DNA from 3 places in the Arthrobacter dokdonensis genome. Region 1 is predicted to be linked to each of the others. Evidence: predicted binding sites of a transcription regulator. Region 1 holds the regulator's gene; each other region holds the start of a gene.

Region 1 (4,716 bases):
GGCGTAGCGGTAGGGGTTGCCGTTGTTGACCTGGATGGCGGCGATGACGGACCAGACGGTCAGGAACACCCAGATGAGCAGGGCGAGCAGCGAAAAGACGGTCCCGACGGACGGATTGAATATGCGCACCACCAGCGCGATGACGTTAAGCACCAGCGCAAGGATGGTGGGCGGCAGGGTGAAGTTGAGCGCCTCGCGGGATTCCTGGGCCGTGAACGGGCCGCGGTCCGCCATGAACTTGTAGATGAGCGCGGAGGGGATGCAGCCCAGAATGCCGCCGCAGTGCGCCAGGAACGCCCACTGCTTGTCTTCTGCCGGGGTGAGTGGGGGCTTCGCCGGGTTAGTAAAGTTTTTCGCCGGATTGCTCACGTGTAACTTGCCTCTCAACAAAATGATCACTGCTTTGCACGGAACTGTCGGCGTGGTGCCGGCCGTTCCTACAAGGATACGGGTGCGGTGAGAAAGTCTATGACTTCCTCGACGCGCCCCAGCAGCGAAGGCTCCAGGTCTGAATAGCTGTTGACCCGTGACAGCAGGCGCTGCCAGCCCAGCCCGATGTCCTCGGCGGTGCTGTGCGGCCAGCCAAACGCCTGCAGGATGCCCTTTTTCCACTCCATGGTGCGCGGAATCACCGGCCAGGCGGGGATTCCCAGCGTGGCGGGCTTGATGGCCTGCCACACGTCCACGTACGGGTGCCCCACCACCAGCACGTTGTTTTTCGCCGAGGGCGATCGCATGAGATCCGCCACAATGCGCGATTCCTTCGAGTGCGGCACCAAGTGGTCCACCAGCACACCGAGCCGCCGGGTCGGGCCGGGGGCAAAGTCCTTGACCGCAGCCGTGAGGTCGTCGATGCCGCGAAGGGGTTCGACGACGATCCCCTCCACCCGCAGGTCGTCTCCCCACACCTTTTCAACCAGTTCGGCGTCGTGCTTGCCTTCCACCCAGATGCGGCTGGCCTTGGCCACCCGGGCGCGCTGCCCCTCCACCTTGACCGAGCCCGACGCCGTCCTGCCGGCTTTCCGCGGGGGCGTGCCCGCCACCGGCGCCACCACTTCCACCGGTTCGCCGTCGATGAGGAAGCCGAAGCCCAGGGGAAAGGCCCTGACCTTGTCCCGCCGGTCGGCCAGCTCCATGATGTGCATGCCTCCGGATTTTTCGATCCTGACTACGGCGCCCACCCATCCGGTCTGGACGTCCTCGACCACCAGCCCGCGGATTGCCTGCACCTGCGGGAGCGCGCGGGCCTTGGGTGCGCTGAGGTCCTGGTAGCCCCAATTGCTGGTGCGGCTGCCGGCGGACGGGCCGTTATTGGACTGCACTGTGCGTTTCCCCTTGGCTCTCGGAACGTCCGTCGGCGCGCGGCCGGGACGGAAAATTCCATGCTAGCGCCACCACCTGGCCGGAACGCGAAGGACGGGGTGGGCGGCGTGCCGAAAACAGGAGGATGGGAAAGTATTAGACTTGGCACTTGAGTAGGTAGAGTGCCAACGAAGGAGGTGCCAGACATGAGCGAACCACGAAAGCTGGAAGTGCTCCGAGCCATAGTCGAAGACTATGTCCACTCCCGCGAGCCGGTTGGTTCCAAGGCCCTCGTAGAGCGGCACCGGCTGGGCGTTTCCAGTGCCACGATCCGAAACGACATGGCGGCCCTGGAAGAGGAGGGGCTGATCGCGGCCCCCCACACGAGTTCGGGCAGGATCCCCACGGACAAGGGGTACCGGCTCTTCGTGGACCAGATCGCGACCGTCAAGCCCCTTTCATCCGCTGAACGGCGCGCCATCGCCACGCTCCTGGACGGTTCGACCGACCTCGACGACGTCCTCGAGCGGACGGTGCGCACGCTGGCCCAGCTGACCAACCAGGTCGCCGTCGTGCAGTACCCGCGGTCGGCCAAGGCAACCGTCCGCCACATCGAATTCGTCTCCCTGGGGCCGACCCAGGTCCTCGTGGTGCTCATTCTGGCCTCGGGGAAGGTCGAACAGTCGGTGCTCGACGTCGGTGCCGCCGTCGACGATGTCAGGTTGGCTCGGCTGCGACACGAGTTTCTGTCCGTGCTCACCGGCTGCACCGTGGCCGGTCTCCCGGCCGCACTGGCCCAGCTTCCCGCAGGACTGCCGGTGGAGGACCAGGACACGGCCCACCGGCTGGCCCACGGGCTGCTGCAGCTCTCGAGCGCTGCCAGGGAGGACCGGATAGTGCTGGCCGGCACGGCCAACCTGGCCCGGTCCAACGTCGATTTCCCCTTGAGCATCGGCCCCGTCCTGGACGCGCTGGAGGAGCAGGTGGTGCTGCTGCGCCTGCTCGAGCAAATGGCCCAGGACTCCCTCGGCATGGCCGTGAGCATCGGCCGGGAAAATCCGCACGACTCATTGTCGGAGGCGTCAGTGGTGGCCACCAGCTACGGCCCCGGCGCCAGCGCCAAGCTCGGCGTGCTGGGACCCACCCGGATGGACTACCCCAACACCATGTCCAGCGTCCGGGCCGTCGCCCGGTACCTGTCCCGGATTCTGGCGGGCTAAGCGCCTCACCCAAGCAAAAACACGTACACGTTCCACTGAAGAGAGTAAGAATTTTGAGCAACCATTACGAGGCGCTGGGCGTTTCCCGCGATGCCACCGCGGAGGAAATCAAAAAGGCCTACCGCAAGCTCGCGCGCAAGCTGCACCCGGACGTCAACGACGCCCCCGACGCGCAAGACCGTTTCAAGGCCGTCACCCACGCCTACGAGGTCCTCTCGGACCCCCAGAAGCGCCGGGTCTACGACACCACCGGCAACGAGAACGGCAGCAGCAACGGCGCCGGCAACTTCGACGGACAGGGCTTCGCCTTCCAGGACATCTTTGAGACCTTCTTTGGCGGCGGAGGCGGTCAGGGCCGTGGCCCCGAACAGCGCATGCGCCGCGGCCAGGACGCCCTCATCACGGTCCGGATCGACCTGCGCGAGGCGGTCTTCGGCGTCAACAAGAAGCTTGAAATTGACACGGCAATCACCTGCCCCACGTGCGAGGGCAGCTGCTGCCGGCCCGGCACCCACCCGGTCACCTGCGACGTCTGCCACGGCAGCGGCCAGATCCAGCGCCCCATGCGCTCCATCCTGGGCAACGTCATGACCCTGGCCACCTGCAACTCCTGCCAGGGTTACGGGACCCGCATCGAGGATCCCTGCAACGAGTGCATGGGCGAGGGCCGCATCCGCGACCGCCGCACGCTGACCATCAAGGTCCCCGCCGGCGTTAACACCGGCACCCGCATCCAGCTCGCCGGCCAGGGCGAGGCAGGCCCCGCCGGCGGGCCGTCCGGGGACCTTTACGTGGAGATGAAGGTCAACAACGACCCCTCCTTCCTGCGGGAGGGCGACGACCTCCATGCCACCCTAAGCGTGCCCATGACGGCCGCCGCACTCGGCACCGAACTGACACTGGCGACGTTCGATGGCGAACAGCCCATCAACATCAAGCCGGGAACCCAGGCCGGGGAGGTCGTCAACCTGCGCAGCCTCGGCGTGACGCACCTGCGCGGCTACGGCCGCGGCGACCTGCTGGTCCACATCCACGTGGAGACGCCCACCAGGCCCGACGCCGCCCAGGAGGAGCTCCTGAAGCAGCTTGCCGCCCTGCGCGGGGAGACGTTCAGCGAGGGCAGGCTGGTGAGCAGCGGCGGCATGTTCGCAAAGCTGCGGGACAAGCTCGGCAACCTCTAGGGTCCCGTGAGCAATCCTGTCTTTTACGCCGGGTCGCGGCAGCTCAAGGCCCTGGCCCCTGGTGACGGCTTCAGCCTGGACGGGGCCGAGGGCCGACATGCGGCCACGGTTAAAAGACTCGCCGCCGGAGAGCCCGTTGACGTGTGCGACGGCGCAGGGCTGCGTCTGGTGTGCACCGTCACCGCGGCGGCGGCCGGGGTCCTGGACGTCCGGGTGGACCAGGTGATCGCCGAAACCGCCGGGGACTTTGAACTGGTGCTGGTCCAGGCCCTCGCCAAGGGCGACCGCGACGAGCTGGCCATCGAAACCGCCACGGAACTGGGCATTGACACCGTGGTGCCCTGGCAGGCGGAGCGCTCCATCGTCAGGTGGAAGATGGACAAGGCAGTGAAGGGCCGGGCCAAGTGGCAGAACGCGGTTTCCGCCGCGGCCAAGCAGGCCCGCCGGGCCCGAATTCCGGAGGTCGGCGAACTTGTCGGCACGTCCGGGCTGGTGGAACTCATCAAGGGTGCGCGGCTGGCCCTCATCCTGCACGAGGACGCCCCGGTCACGGTGTCCGGCGTCGTGCGCGCCTGGCGCGGGGACGGCGGGGGACAGCCGGGACTCGCAAGGATTCTCATGGTCGTGGGCCCGGAAGGCGGCATCAGCCCGGCCGAGGTCGAGGCGTTTGTCGCGGCGGGGGCACATACCGCCCTCCTGGGCCGGCACGTACTGAGGTCGTCCACGGCCGGACCGGCCGCCGTCGTGCTGCTCAGCCAGGAACTGGGGCGCTGGTAGGGCCCCTGCCGCGGACCAGCTACTTCCGGGCCGGGGTGGGCGACGGGCCTGCCAGCGTGACCACCTTGCTGTCCACGCCCACCTTCCCTCCGGGCGCCGACGGGTCGGTGATGAAAACGGAAATCTCGTAGGTGCCCAGCGGCGGGACCAGGTTGAAGCTGAACGGGCCGAACTGGTCCGGGCCCTTGGGGATTTTGACTGTTCCCGTTTGCTGGACGCGGCCGGCCTTGCCGTCA
Region 2 (4,716 bases), 1.4 Mb from region 1:
GGCATCGCGGGCGCGGTCGTCGGCCGCCTCGTTGAGGTCGTGCCCGGCGTGGCCCTTGACCCACTCGAACGTGTATTTCCTGCCGACGATGGCGGCGTCGATATCCTTCAGGAGGTCCACGTTGAGCACGGGCTTGCCATCAGCCTTACGCCAGCCCTTGCGCTTCCAGCCTGGCATCCATTTGGTGATGCAGTTGATGACGTACTGGCTGTCGCACAGGATGTGCAGCGGTTCCTCGGGCAGGTGCGCGGTGGAGTGGAAAAGGTCCAGCACGGCCATGAGCTCGCCCATGTTGTTCGTGCCGTGTGGCCAGCCTCCGGCACGCCAGCAGGTTTCGTCCACGTACCAGGCCCAGCCGGCGGGGCCGGGATTTCCCAAAGCCGAACCATCGGCTGCCGCAACAATTGTCATGTCCACATACTTTCAGAAGTTTCCGACCCTTAAACGCCAAAGGCGCCCCCGCCGGTGTGGCAGGGGTGCCTTTCGCTATGGTGATTCCAGGCACCCAAGGCGCCAACCCACATGTGCGCCCAAGGCGCCTGGGTGACTCCGGGCACCCAAGGCACCACCCACATATGGGCCCCGCGCCCGAGGGGCCCCGATGCTGGTTCGCTAGCGAACCAGCATCGGGGAGGGCGTGGGGACTAGAAGCCGCCCATGCCGCCCATGCCGCCCATGCCGCCCATGTCGTCGCCGCCACCGGCCGGTGCAGCCTTTTCGGGCTTGTCGGCCACAACGGCTTCGGTGGTGAGGAACAGGCCTGCAATGGAGGCCGCGTTCTGCAGTGCGGAACGGGTCACCTTGACCGGGTCGTTGACGCCGGCAGCCAGCAGGTCTTCGTACACGCCGGTCGCGGCGTTCAGGCCGTGGCCGACGGGCAGGCCGCGGACCTTGTCGACAACCACGCCGGGCTCGAAGCCGGCGTTGAAGGCGATCTGCTTCATCGGGGCATCGATGGCGACCTTGACGATGTTGGCGCCAGTGGCCTCGTCGCCGGTCAGGTTCAAGCCTTCGAATGCCTTGACGCCGGCCTGGATGAGGGCAACGCCACCGCCGGGGACGATGCCTTCTTCCACAGCAGCCTTGGCGTTGCGGACAGCATCTTCGATGCGGTGCTTGCGTTCCTTGAGCTCAACTTCGGTTGCGGCTCCGGCCTTGATGACTGCAACGCCGCCGGCCAGCTTGGCCAGGCGTTCCTGCAGCTTCTCGCGGTCGTAGTCGGAATCGGAGTTTTCGATCTCGGCGCGGATCTGGGCCACGCGGCCAGCGATGGCGTCGGCTTCGCCGGCACCTTCAACGATGGTGGTCTCGTCCTTGGTGACAACGACCTTGCGGGCCTTGCCGAGCAGGTCGAGCGTGGTGTTTTCCAGCTTCAGGCCGACTTCCTCGGCGATGACCTGGCCACCGGTAAGGATGGCGATGTCTGCCAGCTGGGCCTTGCGGCGGTCGCCGAAGCCCGGTGCCTTGACGGCGACCGACTTGAACAGGCCGCGGATCTTGTTCACGATCAGCGTGGCCAGTGCTTCGCCTTCAACGTCTTCGGCGATGATCAGCAGCGGCTTGTTGGACGCCATGACCTTCTCGAGGACCGCAACGAGGTCCTTGACGTTGGAGATCTTGGAGTTGACGATCAGGATGTACGGGTCTTCAAGAACCGTTTCCTGGCGCTCGGTGTCGGTGACAAAGTAGGCGGAGATGTAGCCCTTGTCGAAGCGCATGCCTTCCGTGAGCTCCAGCTCCAGGCCGAAGGTGTTGGACTCCTCGACCGTGATGACGCCTTCCTTGCCAACCTTGTCCAGAGCTTCGGCAATGAGTGCACCGATCTCGGGATCACCGGCGGAGATGGAGGCCGTGGCCGCAATCTCTTCCTTGGTCTCAATTTCCTTGGCGGAGACGAGCAGCTGGTCGATGACGGCCGCGACGGCCTTCTCGATGCCGCGCTTGAGCGAGAGCGGGTCGGCTCCGGCTGCGACGTTGCGCAGGCCTTCCTTGACCAGCGCCTGGGCCAGCACGGTGGCCGTGGTGGTGCCGTCACCGGCGATGTCGTCCGTCTTCTTGGCAACTTCCTTGACCAGCTCGGCGCCGATCTTCTCGTAGGGATCGTCCAGCTCGATCTCCTTGGCGATGGAAACACCATCGTTGGTGATCGTGGGGGCGCCCCACTTCTTTTCGAGGACCACGTTGCGGCCGCGCGGCCCCAAGGTGACCTTGACGGCGTCGGCGAGGATGTTCAACCCACGCTCAAGGCCGCGGCGTGCCTCTTCATCGAATGCAATGATCTTGGCCATGTAGGCTTCAGTCCTTTCGGGACAGTCATTATGGACTCAGGTTCCCCCAATGGTGCCCGCGACGGACGGAATCGGTGCCGGCGATCTCTTTCACGCCTGCCCCGGAATCCTCACCACGAGAGGAAAGTTGTTGACCTCCGACGGCGGATGGCTGGCTAGGATCTAGCAGTCACCGCCTCAGAGTGCTAAGTCAATAATTAGCACTCGGCACCCGAGAGTGCAAGCGCGGTGTCTCGATGTGTGCTGCGGGCGAACACACCGACGGCGCTGCCGGTGCAGGGACGGATGCCGCCGTGCCGCTCGAATGCTTCCGCCGTTTGGAATTAGCGGCTAGCGTTAATCGAAGAATGTCCGAACGGGGCGCCTGCACGCCGTGTACCGATGCCGGGAGCGCCGGCACGCCGAACTATCGTGACTCCAAGGAGCCCGCCATGACTGAGAACCCAAGCACCGGCAATCCTTCCGACCCGTCCGGCCATTCCGTCGCCGGTGAGCCCAAGGTTGGGCCGGTTCCCGCTGGTTATGACGTGCCGGAGCAGCCATCCGCGCCGGGCTTTGGTCCTCCTGCGTACCAGCAGCCGGTGGAGCAGGTGCCCACCGCATTTCCGGGCCAGCAGCAGGGGTGGCAGCAGCAGCCGTACCAGCAGCCGTATCAGCAGCAGTACCAGCAGCCCGCCTACGGTCAGCAGTATGGCGGGCAGAAGTCGAAGGTCGCGGCGGGCGTCCTGGGCATCCTGCTCGGCGGCCTCGGCATCCACAACTTTTACCTGGGCTTCACCAAAAAGGCCCTGATCCAGCTGCTCGTCTCTGTCCTAAGCGTCGGCTTTCTCGCGTGGGCCATGGCCATTTGGGGGCTCATCGAGGGCATCCTGATCCTGGTCGGCAATGAGGGCTTCCGCACCGACGCCAGAGGCGTTCCCCTCAGGGACTGACACACAAATCAGGGACTGACACACAAAATTCGCGCCGAGAGTCGCCGAGAGTACAGATGAGGCGGGCAACTACCCGAGTTGCCCGCCTCATCTGTACTCCCGGCGTCGGCGGAACCCACCGAACTTGCCACAGTTGCATCTCGGCGCTTCCAGCCGCCCCCACGCCGTCGCCGACCGGTCGCCCGCCAGCCACCAGCCTGGACGGGCTGGACAGCCTGCACGGGCTGGACAGGGCGAACGGGGCGGGTATTAAGCCCCCGGGCCGAGCACGATGGTCAGCGGGATCCCCATCTCCGCGGAGTCCAACAGCGTCGCGATGTTCAGCAGCTTTCCCAGGGCCTCGGCGTTGGCCTTCTGCGCCGGGCCGCTGTAGATGATGGAGGAGACCGATTGCGGCGCGCCGTTCCAGTTTCCCGTCTGTGACACCGTCCAGCCGTCGCTGGTGGCCGTTGCGCTGTATTGCGCCGCGAGCCCGCCGATTCCCGTGGCATTGAAGATCGCCACAGGCGTGGACTTGTCCACCACGGATCCGGGCGTCGGCGTGGGCGACGGCGCCTTTACCGCAGTGGTGCGTGGCGCGGCGCTCGGCGTGGCGGACGCAGGGGCCTTAGTGCCCGGCGCGGTGGCGGCCGTAGAGCTGGTCGGCGCGTTGACGGCCGTGTCCTGCCCACTGATCTTGGGCACAATCAGGAAGGCCAGCAGGCCGACGCATAGCGCGGCAACACCAAAGATCATCACCGGCACCAGACTGCGTGTGGCAACCTCGAGCGAGGCGCGGTGGACGCCGTGGCGCGCAGAGTTCTCCGGAACACGGTCAAATTCGTCCCGCGGGTATTTAGTCATGGTGCAGTGCTGTCCTTGGGGGTGAGGCAGTGGAAGCGCGCGTCAATGCCCGAGCCTGCGTGCGGTCCGGGCCTTTTGACGCGACGTACGTAGTCTACGCAACCGCTTCACCAGCATGGGGTCGTGCTCCAGCGCGGCCTCCGTGTCGATCAACGCATTGAGGATTTGATAGTAGTGGGTGGCGGAGAGGTCGAACATCTCACGGATGGCCTGTTCCTTCGCCCCGGCATACTTCCACCATTGCCGTTCCAGCGCGAGCATCCGGGCATCCCGCTCGCTCAGCCGGGAATCGCCGGAGTGGCCTGCCTCGGGTGAGGGCTGTGTCGATCCTGCTTGCGGCACGGCACACTCCTTCAACTCCAGATACAGGCTTCACGTGCGGCGGCGCCCGGCGGACGCGGCCCGTTCCTCCATGATAAGGGCGAATCACACGCATGTCATTCCGCCGCGGCCCCGTCCCCGGCGCGAGTCCCCAGGCTGGTCCGGCGGCCGGGAGGCGAGAATGGAAGCATGGACCCGAACCCCGCCCTTTTCGAGCTCCCCTCCCCCGCCGCCTGGGATGCCGCCCAGCTGCGTGCCCTGGAGACGATGGGCGCCGACCCGCTGTCGCTGCTGGCCCCCGACTGGGCCGGCGCCCTGGCCGCCGAGGAACC
Region 3 (4,716 bases), 1.6 Mb from region 1:
CACGGTGGACCGCGCCGCGGGATTGGTCCGCGACCGCGTCATTTTCTCCCTGGGCTATGGGCGCACGCCCCACGGCCGGGCGCTGCACGGCTTTGGCCCGCTGTCGGAACCTGACGGCCGTGCGAAGTTTGCGCTGGCGATGACCCGGGCCAGGAGCCACATCCACATCATCAGCTGCTTCCGTCCGGAAGACCTGGACGAGACGCGGCTCAGCCATGGCGCGGTGGACTTCTTTGAGCTCCTGGACCGTGAACTGGCCGGAAAGTCCCTGTTGGGGACGCCTGCTTCGCGGGCCGAGGACAGCGAGCGGGAGAGCGGGGAGGACCCGCTGGTTGCCGACCTTGCCGACCGGCTGCGTGCCCGCGGCGCCAGGGTGTGGCACCACTACGACGGCGCCGTGGACATAGTTGCGGCGCCGGACCCGGTGACGCTGCTGGGACGCGAGGACCATGAGATCCCCGTGCCCGTGGCCGTGGAGTCCGACGGCACCGCCAAATACCAGAACATGAGCGTCCGCGAACGCAGCCGCCTCCGCCCGCAGATGCTGGAACGGCTTGGCTGGCGCTATGTGCCGCTGTGGACCATTGAAGTCTTTACCGACCCGTCCAGCTGCGCCGACCAGATTGGCCGGCACCTGGGACTGGTCTCGACCACGGGCGACGACGACCTGCCGTCCCTGATGGGGACGCCGCTGGACACGTCCATGACCGCCATCATCGATTCCCCCCGATCCCGGCGTCGGCAGGCAGCCGGCGGCCAGGATGTCCCCACGGTAAACCGCCAGCGATCCACCGGAACGGATCCCCAGGGCGTACAGCCTGAAGTCGGGGAGGCACCAACAGCAAATGAAGAAAGCGTGAACCCGGTGGGCAACCCCGATAAAGACATGAACGGCTCCAGCTCCCCTGCGGAGGGCGATGGCCCGGCCGGCAGCGACGGCCCGGCCGCCGGAAATGCCTCGGCGGCCGCCAATGGCCCGGGGGACGGGGACGGTCCCGCGCCGGAAACCAAGGCCGACGATTCGGAAGTGCTGCCCACGGTGGCCCCTCACGACGAGGCTCACACCTGGGGAGACGACCCCGGCGACCGCGGCCACGACGCGTGGCTGCGGGAGAACAAGCCTCCGCACTGGGGCTGACCCCGTACCTGGGGCTGATCCCGTTCTCCGAACTGGTGCGGCTGCGCGGAGCGCGGCCCATGCCCCGTCATTTCACCAGGACCAGAAAGATCTTGCCCTGGGCCGAGGCGCCCGCGAGCAGGACCGCCTGCTCCTCCGAGGCGGCAACGACCACCAGGCCCTCGGCATCCTGGGCCGGGAGCAACCCGCCGTTGGGCGCGGCAAGCGCCGGCGTCCATAACACGGCCACCGAGCGGGCCAGCACCTCGTTCTGCACGGGTCCGTCCACGCCCTTGCTGGCGCTGAGCACCACGTCGACGAGTTGGCCCTGGTGGAGGAGCTGGACAGTGGTGGGATCCGTGAGGCGGACAGGGACCGCCTGGGTGCCGACGGCCGCCCCGACCAGAAGTCCGTCGCCGAGAAGCGCGGCGTCGGTCAGGACTTCGCCGCGGCGCACGGGGCCGGAGAGCCTCGAGCCGACCCAGCCCGGCACTGAGCGGTCGATCCGCCCATCTGACGTGCTTCCCGGCGGACCGCCGTCAGCCAGGTCCGAGGCGCCGTCCGCCGCTGGAGCGACGGGAGCGCCGTCCGCCGCCTGAGGGACTGGAGCGACGGGAGCGCCGTCCGCGACGGACGCCGGCAGGCTTCCCTCAGGCACCATGGACGGGCTGACGGCCGCCGGCGCGAGATCAGTTTGACGCAGGGTGTGACCGGCCGGGAGATCGCGCGCGGCCACCATCACCGGGACGGTGGCCGGGGGAGCGGGTGTGAGCTGCTGGACGGCCACCGCAGCCGCGGCGCAAAGCAGTAGGGCCGCGGCGAGCCGGCGCCGCCGCCGGAGCAGGCGCCATAATCTTTCGCCCGGTGAGGCGGGGCGCCCGCGCACAGACCATGCCGGGCCGCGCGCCGCGAAACGGCCGGGCGCTGCGTACTTCGGCACGCGGGAGTGTGGCTGGCTGCCCCGTGCGGGGCTGGTGGATGACCTCATGTGCCCACGGTAGGCGCCCGCGCCGCGCTGTGGCCGGCCGGGACGCCGGAATGTGGGCAGCCCTCACGGGCGGGGCGGCTGTGCAGGGATGAAGCGGGAGCCGACCGACGCTGTGCGCGCGGGAGCCGCCTTGAGGTGTGCGGAGGCGCTAGCTCGCGACCGCCGCGGGTGCCTTGGACGGGACGGCGCTTCCAGAGCTCGTGCCCGACGCCGAGCCCGTTGCCGAGGCGGCAGCCGGTGCCGGGGCCGCCGAACCGGACTCGGACCCGGAGGCGCCGGAAGCACTGCCGGCGGCCGGAACGGTGCTGGAACCGGAGCGCGAGTCGGTGCGGTAGAAGCCGGAGCCCTTGAAGACCACCCCAACGGAATTGAACTTCTTACGCAGCTTTCCACGGCATGCGGGGCAGACGGTCAGGGAGTCGTCACTGAACGACTGCTGGATGTCGAATGCGTGGCCGCAGTCTTTGCAGGCGTAGGCGTAAGTGGGCACTGGTTTCCTCCTGGATGCATGCTTTGGGACCGCGGTTGCCGTCACAGTGGCTTGTGCACCGGCTGGCAGTCCAAGGTCCCGAGTGCCAATTCTAGCACCGCTTACCATAACACCCGGGCACCGTAACATATTACACCGGACGCCCTTCACTGTTCCGGAGTCTCCGCCTTGCTCCAGCCGCCGGGAGTGACGAGCCAGGCCACCGGCCGGTCGAGCACGTCGTGCGGGAGGGCGCCCTGGGGGAACACTTCCTGTTCATGGACGACGGCGGCAGTGGGCACCGCCTGCGTCCCGCCGTCCGCGGGGGACGCCAGTGCCGCGAGGAACCGGTCGTAGTACCCCCCGCCCTGGCCCAGGCGCACCCCGGCAGAGTCGACGGCCAGGGCGGGCAGCAGCAGCCCGGCGACCGCTCCCAGGCCGGCAAAGGGCAGGCGTGGCCCCGTCGGTTCCATGACGGGCGCAAATTCGCTCAGGGCCAGCCCGGTGCCCGGCGTCCATTCGGTCCAAGAGAGCTGATTGCCGGACTCGCAGACGGGCACATATACCCGGTGCCCTGCGCCGACCAAGGCCTCCAGCAGCAGGCCGGTTCCCGGCTCGCTGCCGGAGGAAATGTAGGCGCAGACGGTGGCGCGGACGTCGGCGCCGCACAGCTGCGCCACCCACCCGGCCCCGGCGGAAGCCAGGCCGACGGCGGCGAGGTGACGGGCGTCGTCGTCCATGGACAGGCGGGCGGCGCGCAGGCGGGACCGCCACTGGGACTTGGTGGTGGGGGGCATTGACATTCCTCTGCGTTGGGGTGGTGCGCGGTGCCATGCCCAAGTTAGCAGGGCGCGGAGCGGAAAAGGCCACATCGTCCGTTAGCCTTAGGACCATGACTGATGTTTCTCGCGTACGTAAAGCCGTCATTCCCGCGGCCGGACTGGGGACCCGCTTCCTGCCGGCGACGAAGGCGATGCCGAAGGAAATGCTTCCAGTGGTGGACAAGCCCGCCATCCAATACGTCGTGCAGGAGGCCGTCAGCGCGGGCCTGGTGGACGTGTTGATGATTACCGGACGCAACAAGCGCGCCCTGGAGGACCACTTTGACAGGGTCCCGGTGACGGAGCAGCTGCTGGAGGCGAAGGGCGACACCGAGAAGCTCGCGGCGATCCAGCACGCCACGGACCTGGGCGAGATCCACTACGTCCGCCAGGGCGACCCCAAGGGACTGGGCCACGCGGTGCTGCGGGCCAAGACCCACGTGGGCAACGAACCCTTTGCGGTGCTGCTGGGCGATGACCTCATTGACGAGCGCGATGAGCTGCTGACCACCATGATCGACGTGCAGGCACGCACCGGCGGGTCGGTCATTGCGCTGATCGAGGTGCCAAGGGAGAAGATTTCCGCCTACGGCTGCGCCGACATGACCGTCATTGAGGGCGAGGACTACGTCCGGGTCAACCACCTGGTGGAAAAGCCGGCCGTCGAGGACGCGCCGTCGAACTTGGCCGTCATTGGCCGCTACGTGCTCCACCCGGCCGTATTTGAGGTCCTGGAGAACACCGCTCCGGGGCGTGGGGATGAAATCCAGCTCACGGACGCCCTGCAGACCCTGGCCACCCGTGAGGGCGAGGGCGGGGGCGTGTACGGCGTCGTGTTCCGGGGCCGGCGCTACGACACCGGCGACAAGCTCAGCTACCTCAAGGCCGTGGTGACCCTGGCGTGCGAGAGCGACGACCTGGGCCCGGACCTGCGCGACTGGCTGGGCGAGTTCACCGCCGAGCTCGCGAAGTAGCTTCCGTGTGGGGCCAGGCTATTTGGCCTGTGACGCTGGAATCCGGGGATCTGGTCCTGCGCCCCATCAAGCTCCGCGACAAGGCGGAGTGGACGCGGGTGCGCGCGCGCAACGCGGCCTGGCTGCAGCCATGGGAGGCGAGCAATCCGGCCGGCCAAGGGGAGCTGCCCAGCTTTGGCGGCATGGTCCGCGCGCTCAACGAGCAGGCGCGGGCGGCCTCGGCGCTTCCCTTTGTCATCACCGAGCGGGTGCCCGGACGCTCAAGGCCCGTCATTGTGGGGCAGCTGACCGTGTCCTCGATCATGTGGGGATCGGCCATGATGGCGACGCTGGGATACTGGGTGGAC

The links. Region 1 encodes HrcA, which represses chaperone genes, less so after heat shock. Its sites were predicted from a motif close to TTNGCACTCGNNNNNNNCGAGTGCNAA; they were not measured.
Region 2: the regulator HrcA is predicted to act here: its motif matches at 2,451-2,477, upstream of groL (chaperonin GroEL).
Region 3: the regulator HrcA is predicted to act here: its motif matches at 2,658-2,684, upstream of DMB86_RS18700 (FmdB family zinc ribbon protein).

What each region holds. Positions count from the first base shown of each region.
Region 1 covers NZ_CP029642.1:2,629,971-2,634,686, reverse strand. The annotation lists gene DMB86_RS11750 (DUF4870 domain-containing protein) at 1-369, opposite strand, end outside; gene DMB86_RS11745 (DUF3097 domain-containing protein) at 438-1,322, opposite strand; gene hrcA (heat-inducible transcriptional repressor HrcA) at 1,509-2,522, shown strand; gene dnaJ (molecular chaperone DnaJ) at 2,576-3,703, shown strand; gene DMB86_RS11730 (16S rRNA (uracil(1498)-N(3))-methyltransferase) at 3,710-4,480, shown strand; gene DMB86_RS11725 (GerMN domain-containing protein) at 4,500-4,716, opposite strand, start outside.
Region 2 covers NZ_CP029642.1:1,183,477-1,188,192, reverse strand. The annotation lists gene DMB86_RS05300 (ribonuclease HI family protein) at 1-411, opposite strand, end outside; gene groL (chaperonin GroEL) at 645-2,288, opposite strand; gene DMB86_RS05290 (TM2 domain-containing protein) at 2,720-3,220, shown strand; gene DMB86_RS05285 (LytR C-terminal domain-containing protein) at 3,470-4,063, opposite strand; gene DMB86_RS05280 (DUF3263 domain-containing protein) at 4,106-4,324, opposite strand; gene DMB86_RS05275 (uracil-DNA glycosylase) at 4,574-4,716, shown strand, end outside.
Region 3 covers NZ_CP029642.1:4,195,006-4,199,721, reverse strand. The annotation lists gene DMB86_RS18710 (ATP-binding protein) at 1-1,138, shown strand, start outside; gene DMB86_RS18705 (RcpC/CpaB family pilus assembly protein) at 1,206-2,105, opposite strand; gene DMB86_RS18700 (FmdB family zinc ribbon protein) at 2,254-2,595, opposite strand; gene DMB86_RS18695 (5-formyltetrahydrofolate cyclo-ligase) at 2,742-3,371, opposite strand; gene galU (UTP--glucose-1-phosphate uridylyltransferase GalU) at 3,467-4,369, shown strand; gene DMB86_RS18685 (GNAT family N-acetyltransferase) at 4,375-4,716, shown strand, end outside.